DNA from 2 places in the Gilliamella sp. X-46 genome. Region 1 is predicted to be linked to the other one. Evidence: riboswitches for the same ligand, from Rfam matches in the RefSeq annotation. Region 1 holds a riboswitch; the other holds the start of a gene.
What was found. Region 1 has a riboswitch for preQ1 ahead of queD (6-carboxytetrahydropterin synthase QueD). Riboswitches for the same ligand answer to the same signal wherever they lie in the genome.
Positions count from the first base shown of each region.

Region 2: another riboswitch for preQ1. It lies ahead of queF (preQ(1) synthase); the one in region 1 lies ahead of queD (6-carboxytetrahydropterin synthase QueD).

Region 1 covers NZ_JBXSQH010000005.1:7,854-13,036, reverse strand. The annotation lists gene argS (arginine--tRNA ligase) at 1-192, opposite strand, end outside; gene ACYIAJ_RS05575 (hypothetical protein) at 1,021-2,433, shown strand; gene ACYIAJ_RS05570 (7-carboxy-7-deazaguanine synthase QueE) at 2,599-3,213, opposite strand; gene queD (6-carboxytetrahydropterin synthase QueD) at 3,210-3,638, opposite strand; PreQ1 riboswitch class I at 3,642-3,687, opposite strand; gene clpB (ATP-dependent chaperone ClpB) at 3,973-5,183, shown strand, end outside.
Region 2 covers NZ_JBXSQH010000010.1:27,394-32,576, reverse strand. The annotation lists gene ACYIAJ_RS07750 (hypothetical protein) at 1-1,167, opposite strand, end outside; gene ACYIAJ_RS07745 (7-cyano-7-deazaguanine/7-aminomethyl-7-deazaguanine transporter) at 1,480-2,166, opposite strand; gene queC (7-cyano-7-deazaguanine synthase QueC) at 2,213-2,869, opposite strand; gene queF (preQ(1) synthase) at 2,899-3,372, opposite strand; PreQ1 riboswitch class I at 3,376-3,420, opposite strand; gene ACYIAJ_RS07730 (DUF1090 domain-containing protein) at 3,577-4,005, opposite strand; gene coaA (type I pantothenate kinase) at 4,024-4,959, opposite strand; gene yihI (Der GTPase-activating protein YihI) at 5,130-5,183, shown strand, end outside.

The sequences.
Region 1 (5,183 bases):
TTGTAAAACCGCTTGAGCAAGCTCCCGAGGCGGCATTCCGAGTTTTTTGGCAACAGCCATAATGCCATTCGCTTGGTAATCACCAAATTGTGCTTTAGCTGATTGCTTAATTAGAGCGTCGCAGTTTTTATCTGCACCCGCCATAATCATCGCTTGCGAAACACGTTGCGTTAATAATTGTTGAATATTCACACTAAACCTAATCTATTTTCTAAAATGGCTAATATTATACCGAGAAAGTGACGAATTGTCACTGATTGGATGTGATGGAATATTTTTTTTATTTAAAAACAAAATAAAAAACTAAAATAAAATCAATATGTTTTCTGACAGTTTTATCTGAAATTTGGGAGGGTTGTTTGGGGTAATAGCATGTAGTTAGTGTAGAAATTTTGCGTGTTTGTAGTTTTAGTGATTAAAATAACTCTATCAACCATATCTGAGTTATAGAATTTGTCATAATTTCCTAACGAAGACGTGCTCATTATAACTATTTTGAACATCCAAACAACAAACGTTCGCCCTCCCCATAGCCAAACCATTCTACCCACCAAAACAAAAAGGGTAGGTTATTTTTCATCAAAAATCGGTCAGAAAAGGTATTGATTTTATTTAAGTTTTTATTTGGTGGTTTTTAGTCAAAAAACACCACCAAAACCGTTTTCCAAGACACGCCACCAAAAGCTTAATCCTCGTAATTAATAAAATTTTACAAATATTTAACAAAAAAAGTAGCGCATTATTACTCAAACGGTTATAATTCAAGCGCTTTTAAAGCAATGAAATGCTCTCTAATTGAGCAGTCAATTATAAAAAACTGAAATAAAACAAAAATTTACTTGACAGGATAATCGAAATGCGCTATCATAATCGGCATCTGGCATCTGGCATCTGGCCTGCCAAACTTACGCCCTAAATCTTTTTCAATTTCACCGTAGTCGAAATCAGACACAGTTCTTATTTTTATCATCAAAGTTATCGAGCTTTGCGTCCTCGTTGGTCTTCGTGGCATTTTTCTTATTGTCATATACGCAGGTTTCTTTTGCATTAACTGCGCATACATCAAGAGTAATCGAAGGTAGTGCGCCATATTTTACGTATGATGGGAGTCAGATTAAGGTAACTTCAACGGATATTTTATTGTCTATTAAGTTGAGTGATGGTCGAGTAATCACGCCATCGACTAATACATCAAGTGCGACAAATCCGATAATATTACCAATAGCGAGTGGTTTGGATAATATAAGAACGGTAGTTCCATCACCAGCTAGTTCAGTGAGTTTTAGTGATTTAGTGAGTAGATATATAAATTGGGATGATGATGATGGAGATGGATGGAGTAATGGAAATGGGCGAGGTCTAGTTACTGCAACGGCATCAGGAGGGAGTATATCGGTGAGTTTTACTGATAAGGATGGTCGTACAGTAGCTCCTTCTGTTGCATTAAATAAATGTAAGGCTCCTTATAGGGTAACCTTAAATAGTACAGGGGGTTATTTACAAACACCGTACGGAATTCCTAATAGAACCAATTATAGTGGTGGTACAGTGACGTATTATGTCGAACCGTATAGTGGTTCAGTTATTTGTCACGTAAGGCCGAATTTGTTGTTGGGTGGCACAACTGGTATTGTTTCTAACGACAGTCCTCGTTACGCCGACTCAGCTAACATATGGAGTCCTACAGAGGGTTTTTTAACTCAGTCAACGAATCCATTATCTTACGACCAAAATTTTCCGACAACGGGTGCAGATGGATTGTATTTTGATTTAGATTTGCCTAGAGGAGTAGATGGAAGTCAGTTGACGTGGTCTCCGGTCTCGCGTGGTGGGATAACAGCTACAGTAGAATGGGTAAGACCAAACAGTAGTGATAATTGGATTAGAGATAAAAACTGGCATGTAACGAGGGTAACATTACATGGTCCTAGAGCAAGTGATGCTCAAAAACAGTCAGCTAATCCTGGTCCACTTAGTAAGCCAAATTTACCGCAGACATTTGAGTTAGTGGGTAGGGATGGTCTTGGTAATGTGGTTAAATATGGGTTTAAATTACAGAAGTGGTTTGTCGGTGGTCAGAGTGGGGAGCATTATAATGTATTAACTTGGTGTGGAGGTTTGGGGTATCGTTTTGTTAAGGGCCGTGATTTGACTAATGCGTGTAAAAATGGCCCACGACCTAATGCTTGTGGCGCAAGTCTTAGTTCAGGTAGTAATTATTACAGGCGTCGAATAGGTGCAGGATTTTTCACGGAGTGGGGCATCATGTATGATTACGCCGGTGCTGGCTTCTCCGAAACAAGGTACATTGTAAGTGAGCTTGCAGAAGGTCGCTCATACTACGTCAACACGTTTGTCGCCCCGAACAACGGTAGCTTTTCATTCGCCATGTCCAACGCGGGAAGAGGCTCGGCTGTTTGCGTAGTACCTTAGCTTTTATTCCTTAATCCTTAGTACTTAGGCCATGGGGGATGGTGTAGATAAAGGACAATCTAACAAAGACCAGCACCCCGCACAGTTGGCGTGCTAAGTAGTTAAAAATGCACGCCAAGCGGTTTTGCTATTTAATAGCAAAACCGTTTCCTTCAATTTAAAAGACTAATCAATATTCGCAAACTTATGGCTTTGCACACTCAAAAGCCATTTATTATCAAAGCGATCTTTGTTGATTTTCCCCAATAGTTCAATGGTTTCAAACATATTAAACGCACCATCTTTTTCGCACGGTGAAAGGTAATAGCGTTTGGCGTGAATTTGAGTTTCGATATATTGGCAAAAAGGGATAAAATCAGCATGATTTTCGGCAACAATCCGCACTTCATTGGCAGTAGGTTGTGCTATTTTTTGATAGCGTGACTGATAACAAAACTTAGGGCTAAGAGCTATATAATCTATAAGCGGATCAACTTTGCCAAGTCCATTACTTTCAATGGCAATAAAATAACCCGCATTTTTTAATGGTACAAGCAATTGAGGTAATGCTTTAACCATAGTGGGTTCGCCGCCAGTAATGATAATGTTTTTGCTGTTATATTCACTCACTTTAGCAAGCAGTGTATCTAACGTAAACCGGGTAAATTGGCGGAAATTAGTATCACACCAAGCACAATTTAAATTGCACCCAGCAAAACGGATAAAAACAGCAGGCATGCCTGTATTATAACCTTCGCCCTGTAAAGATTCGAAGATTTCAACGATGCGAAATTCGATCATTTTGGGCTCCGATGATATTCACAATACGAAGTTGGCGTTTCCCATAATTTGATCATCGAAACAGGCAAATATTGAGACAGGCGATCAAAGATAAATTTGCTCATTCCTTCGGCAGTAGTTCGGCATGGAAAGGCAAAAATTTTGCGCTCCATTTCTTGTAGTAATGTGGCGATACGGCGCTCATTTGGGTTATTTTGGTTGTAAAGATAAGCGTGATCCAGTGGATCAATAATATGCTGTTTAACAATCATTTTTAGATCAGCATAATCCATGACCATGTCTTGACTTGAACCATTATCGATAAGGTCACCGCTAATTTCGACTAATAAGCGATAAGTATGACCATGCAGATTGTGGCACTTTTTATTGTGCCCATCTAGCATATGACAGGCGTCAAATTGAAACTCTTTAGCTATTTTAAACATTTTATATTCCTAGTTTTTTTACGTGGGATGGGTTACGAACCACGGTTAGCTAACCTAACAAAATAAAGGCGCTAATATAATAGATAAAAGCTGAGTTGTCATCTTGCAAGTTTTATTAAAACAACATTGAGTGGTAATTGATTGAATTGCGGTGACCTTTATTTTTGACGCTAGTGAAGCTTTAAATACTTGCTGATCTTGCTACATAAATTTTATAAAAAATATTGTGGATTTACTCTTGAAATTTAGATTGCAACACACATTTAGATCACATGCAAATGGGTTGAATGTGTTAAGCATTGAATCCAAATCTATTGCTCAGGAGATAAATACTATGAGGTTAGATAAATTAACAAACAAGTTTCAACAAGCTTTAGCTGATGCGCAGTCAATGGCGTTAGGTAAGGACAATCAATATATAGAGCCTGTGCATGTACTATTAGCCATGCTTAAGCAAGAAGGTAGCAGTGTAACGCCATTATTGACTACTGCTGGTGCAAATGTCGCTGTTTTACAACAAGAATTAACGCAAGCCGTTGATCGATTACCCCAAGTTCAAGGTGTGGGGGGCGATGTTATGCCATCGCAAGAGTTTGTTCGTGTATTAAATCTATGCGACAAATTATCCCAAAAAAATGGCGATAGTTATATATCATCAGAACTCTTTATATTAGCTGCTTTAGAAGACAAAGGTAGCTTAAGTGATATTCTTAAAAGATCAGGCGTCAATAAAGACAAATTTAGCCAAGCAGTCAATCAAGTAAGAGGTAGCGATAACGTGAACGACCCTAATGCAGAAGATCAACGTGGTGCACTTAAAAAATATACCATTGATTTAACTCAACGAGCAGAACAAGGTAAGCTTGATCCTGTTATTGGTCGTGATGAAGAAATTCGCCGAACAATTCAGGTATTACAACGCCGTACTAAAAATAATCCGGTATTAATTGGTGAACCAGGCGTGGGTAAAACCGCCATTGTGGAAGGTTTAGCTCAACGTATTGTTAACCGCGAAGTACCTGAAGGATTGCGGAATAAACGTGTGTTATCATTAGACATGGGTGCATTAATTGCGGGCGCTAAATATCGTGGTGAATTTGAAGAACGGTTAAAAGCCGTGCTTAAAGACTTAGCAAAAGAAGAAGGTCGCATTATATTGTTCATCGACGAAATCCATACCATGGTTGGTGCAGGTAAAAGCGATGGTGCAATGGATGCCGGTAATATGCTAAAACCTGCATTAGCGCGTGGAGAATTGCACTGCGTGGGCGCAACAACGCTTGATGAATATCGTCAATATATCGAAAAAGATCCGGCATTAGAACGTCGTTTCCAAAAAGTCTATGTTGCCGAGCCAACAGTTGAAGATACTATTGCTATTTTGCGTGGATTAAAAGAACGTTATGAACTGCATCACCATGTACAAATTACCGATCCGGCAATTGTGGCTGCGGCAACGCTATCGCATCGTTATATTTCAGATCGCATGTTACCTGACAAGGCAATTGACTTAATTGACGAAGCTGCATCAAGCATTCGTATGCA
Region 2 (5,183 bases), on a different contig from region 1:
CAAAGATGGAACTATAAGTTGACTAGGATTACTTGATTGTATTTTAGCACTATCCGCCCTAGGACCATGTAACGTTACCCGCGTTACATTTTGGGATTTATCAGTAATCCAATCATCGTATGTAGTGTAACCCGAGCACCATCGGCATGGGATGGTGAATGAGTCTGAACGAGGTCTTACCCAACTCACCGTTGCTGTTATATCAGTACCATTGGTGACCGTAGACCAAGTTAGTTGACTTGCATCGGCTCCACCAACATCTAAATCAAAATACAATCCATCAGCACCCGTAGTGGGGAAATTGAGACTATAAGACGATGGATTAATTGACTGCGTTAAAAAACCATTAGCAGGATCCCATATGTTAGATGGACCAGCAAAGCGGGGGTTATCGCCATAGGAATTAGTGCCACCAAATACCAAACGTGGCCTTGCATAACAAACTTTAGGCTGTTGTGAATTCGGATTGATATGATATGATACCGTACTTCCACTAAAAGTACTTCTATTTGGTACACCATACTCTGTAGCTAAACTACCATCTGTACTACTTAATGTTACTTTATAAGGTGCCTTACAAATATTTAATGTATCATTACGACTAATGGCTTTACCGTTTTTATCCGTAAACGATACTGATATACTCCCCGTTGCAGTAACACCATTAGCTCCCAGTCTATCTCCATCATCATCTCCCCAATTACCTTGAGTTACCAAGCTACTTATACTCACAGAGTTGGTTGATGGTGGGACTATCATTTCAATATTAGCAAGAGTATCACCTGCATTAGGTAAATGAATTGGCGTCATCACTGAGTTATTATTTTGTGGAGTGAGAACTTGACCGTCCGATAACTTAATACTTAATAAATCATCAGTTGTAGTTAATTTAGTGACGCCACCATCAAGCGTCAAATACGGCGCAGAGCCATTAATAACCTGTGAAGTCCGAGACAACAACGCCTGTGAACTCACTGAATATGGCAATAACAACAATGGTGCAAAAACTATGGCTGATTTGGATAACAAGTTGGAAATCGACGGCAATTTTGGTGATTTCGCTAGATTTGATGATAAAAAGCAAAATGGAGTTTGTTTTTGATTACGCTGAAACTTAAATAGATTTAAGGTATAGCACTGCCAATGCCTGTTATAATGATAGCACACAATATCCGACCTCCTGTTAATTTGTGTTTTATTTTTATAGTTGTTCGTTTTTTTAATGAGCTGTATTTTGCTAAAAAATCATCAAAATTATAGCTAACTAAATACTAAAGCGCCAATTTTTGGCAAAATTTCCTAAAAACCTAGCGCAGGATGCAGAATGAAGCCTTCGGCTGCCCGACGCCGGATAAAAGGCTATATTAACCTTTGGATGTTGTGAGATATTGGTGTGTTTTTTCAGTATTAAACATAAAACTCATCTAAAAATAATAAATGAGTTTATGTTTATTTAGGTAAGTAACTAAAATTTAGATTTTAATGATTAATTGTTTTGGGCGCTGAAACTAATTTTTTTAGAATAAAATTTAAAATCACTCCATAAAGAGGCAAAAAGAATAATCCACAAATCAGAATTTTAAAGCTATAGTCCATTAACGAAATTTCGGTCCAATGATTTGCCATAAATTCATCGCTACTTTGATAAAATGCGATAGCAAAAAAGACAATAGTATCAATACCATTACCAAAGATTGCTGATGCTGTTGGTGCAACCCACCATGATTTATTTTTTCTTAAATAGTTAAAAACAGTGATATCCATCAATTGCCCAACCAGATAAGCGGCAAAACTCGCTAGCGCTATTCGAAATACAAAGCTATTAAATTCAGTCAATGCCGACAAGCCAACCCAATGTGTCTCAAAAAATAATACCGAAATAAGGTATGAAAATAGCAATGCGGGGATCATCACCACAAAAATGATCTTTCTTGCCAAACTTGCACCATAAATTCGAATGGTCAAATCGGTGGTTAAAAAGATAAACGGAAAAGTGAAAGCCCCCCATGTGGTGTGAAAACCAAAAATATCAAATGGGATTTGGACTAAATAATTGCTTGAAGCAATAACTAAAATATGGAAAAAAGCCAACCAGTAAAGCGCTTTTTGCTGTTGCCCACGGGTAAAGTTTTTTTCTATCGATTCGAAATGATTCTTTAAGTACATCTTTTTTCCTTTTTAATGGGGTGAGAGAACCCAGTTATTAATAAATCTATCTAGCCCTAGCCATATATTCTTGCAAGCCCTTATCGCGCAGCAAACAGCTAGGACACTTGCCACATCCCCCTTCAACCCCGTAATAACAGGTGTGGGTATGTTGTTGGACATAATCAAGATAGCCCAGTTTATCGGCTATTTCCCATGTTTGTGCTTTGGTCAAATACATCAGTGGTGTAATAAGATTAAACGCATAATCCATGGCTAAATTCATCGATACATTCATTGATTTAATAAAGATATCACGACAATCTGGATAACCACTAAAGTCGGTTTCACAAACTCCAATAATAATGTCAGAAATGCCCTGCTGCTTGGCATGGCATCCAGCTAATAGTAAAAAGAGCATATTACGCCCATCCACAAAGGTATTAGGATAATCGCCATCTTGAGCTGCTTTAATTTCTTGTGAGTCGTCGATGAGCGCATTATTCGTGGTTTGTTTGATAACTGATGTATCAATGACAGTTTGCTTTATACCTAAATCTTTAGCGATCCATTTGGCTTTTTCAAGCTCAATGGCATGACGTTGACCATAATGAAAGCTGATTGCCTGAACATTTTCACGTCCATAATCGGCAATGGCTTGCAGTAAGCAGGTAGTTGAATCTTGCCCGCCAGAAAATATAACGAGTGCTTTACGAGTTTGCATTAACGGTTCCTGTTTGGATGGATTATAAATTAGCGATTATCCACTTTTTCTGGATACATATCGTGATTAGCTAATCGATTTGCCGCAACTTGTTGCCAATGGGTACCTGATTTGCCATAGTTGGCATAAGGATCAATCGAAATACCACCGCGTGGTGTAAATTTGCCCCAAACTTCAATATATTTAGGATCCATTAATTTAATTAGATCTTTCATGATGATATTAATACAATCTTCGTGATAATCACCATGATTACGAAAGCTAAATAAATAAAGCTTTAGCGATTTACTTTCAACCATTTTGATATTGGGTATGTACGAAATATAAATCGTTGCAAAATCAGGCTGACCAGTGATAGGGCAAAGGCTAGTAAACTCTGGGCAATTAAATTTAACAAAATAGTCGTTATTCGGATGTTTATTATCGAACGTTTCGAGTATTTCAGGACAATAGGTTGTAGGATAGCGAACAGACTGATCGCCTAGTAGTGTAATTTTATTCATGATGTTTCCTTAGTTTTTTAGCGTGGGAGGTTTACGAACCACGTAACAAGCCGCACACCATACTCTTTTTAAATATAAAAGTCTAGTGTGACAAAGAATACAAAATATCAAACTAACCTCATCAACAGTAACTATTGATGGGGTTAATGATAAAAACATAGTGGAAAGGCAATCGACGCGGGTGAATAATCTACTTGTTACCGCTTATCTTAATTTTAATTCTTGATAAAATTTAGCTAATTCAGTTTTTGCTTCATTGAGTTCTTGTTCGGCCTCGGATAATTTTGCTTGTTGTTTGGCAATTTTGTGTTCATCACCTTTTGTTTTTGCCTGATTTAATTCTTGGGTTCTTTTGACAACTTTATCTGTCTTTTCTTGAATTTTTTTATTATATTTTTCTTCTAACTTATCATTTGAACAATAATTATTGACATCATGTAATGCCTTTTCAAGCCCTTGAACTTGATGAGAGTTATTATTTTTTTTAGCATAATCAATCTGTGATTCAATATTTTGTTTTTTGCTTTCACACGTTAATCCTTCAGAATGTTCTGAAGCATAAGCGCCAAGCGAAAATAAACCCACAAAAGTAATAATGGTTACTTTAGTTATTACTTGAATTACTGACTTCATATCAATCCCCCCTTTACCTTATTTTCTTAACTGAACCAAATCCACTTTATGATCTTTACCTTTAGTCAGGATTAAACTCGCCCTTTCTCTTGTAGGTAAGATGTTTTCAACCAAATTTAATTCATTAATTTCATGCCAAAGGCGATTAGCAATGTTGACGGCCTCTTGTTCTGGCAGTTTTGAGTAGTGGTTAAAGTAAGAGTTGGGATCACTAAATGCACCAGCTCTAAATTTTAAAAAGCGGTTCACATACCAATCATGTAATAACGAAACCTCGGCATCAACATAAATGGAAAAATCGACATAATCAGAAACAAAAACACGGTTATTTGCTTGCGGATAATTCAAGGTGCTTTGTAGTACATTTAATCCTTCAAGAATCAAAATATCTGGACTATCAATCACCATTTCTTCACCTTCGACAATATCATAAACCAGATGAGAATACACCGGTGCTTTAACGTTAGCTTGTCCTGACTTTATATCCGCAACAAAATTGATCAGTTTTTTAATATCATATGATTGTGGAAAGCCTTTTTTGTTCATTATTCCACGTTCTTCAAGGCATTTATTGGGGTATAAAAATCCATCGGTTGTCACTAAAGCTACTTTACGATGCTCTGGCCAACGCGTTAACAATGCCTGCAATACCCTTGCTGTTGTGCTTTTGCCTACTGCAACGCTACCGGCAATACCGATAATATAAGGGATTTTGTGACTTTTGCCTAAAAACTTAGAAAGTACCGCCTGCCGGCTAAAGCTATTACTAATATAATAATTAAGTAACCTTGATAAAGGTAAATAGATGTCACTGACTTCATCCATCGATAAGTCTTCATTAATGCCTTGTAAAGAAGTTAACTCGTCAGGGGTTAACGTCATCGGTACAGCATTACGCAAACTTGCCCATTCTTGACGGTTAAATTGCATATAAGGGCTCAAATGATTTTTCATTTTATTTTGTTCTCTAATTCGATCTGACAAATTTATTGGGCTCAGATTATACATAAATCTCTTTTTTTACAATCTTAAATTAGCATGGCTGCTTCATCATAGCTATATTTAAGACTTACTGATAAAATACGCTGGTTAAATGATTAACCCTAATATTAAACAGAGATTGTATGTTAAAGAATAAATCGAAACAAAAAACTAAAAAAAGCCGTCAAGAGATTAAT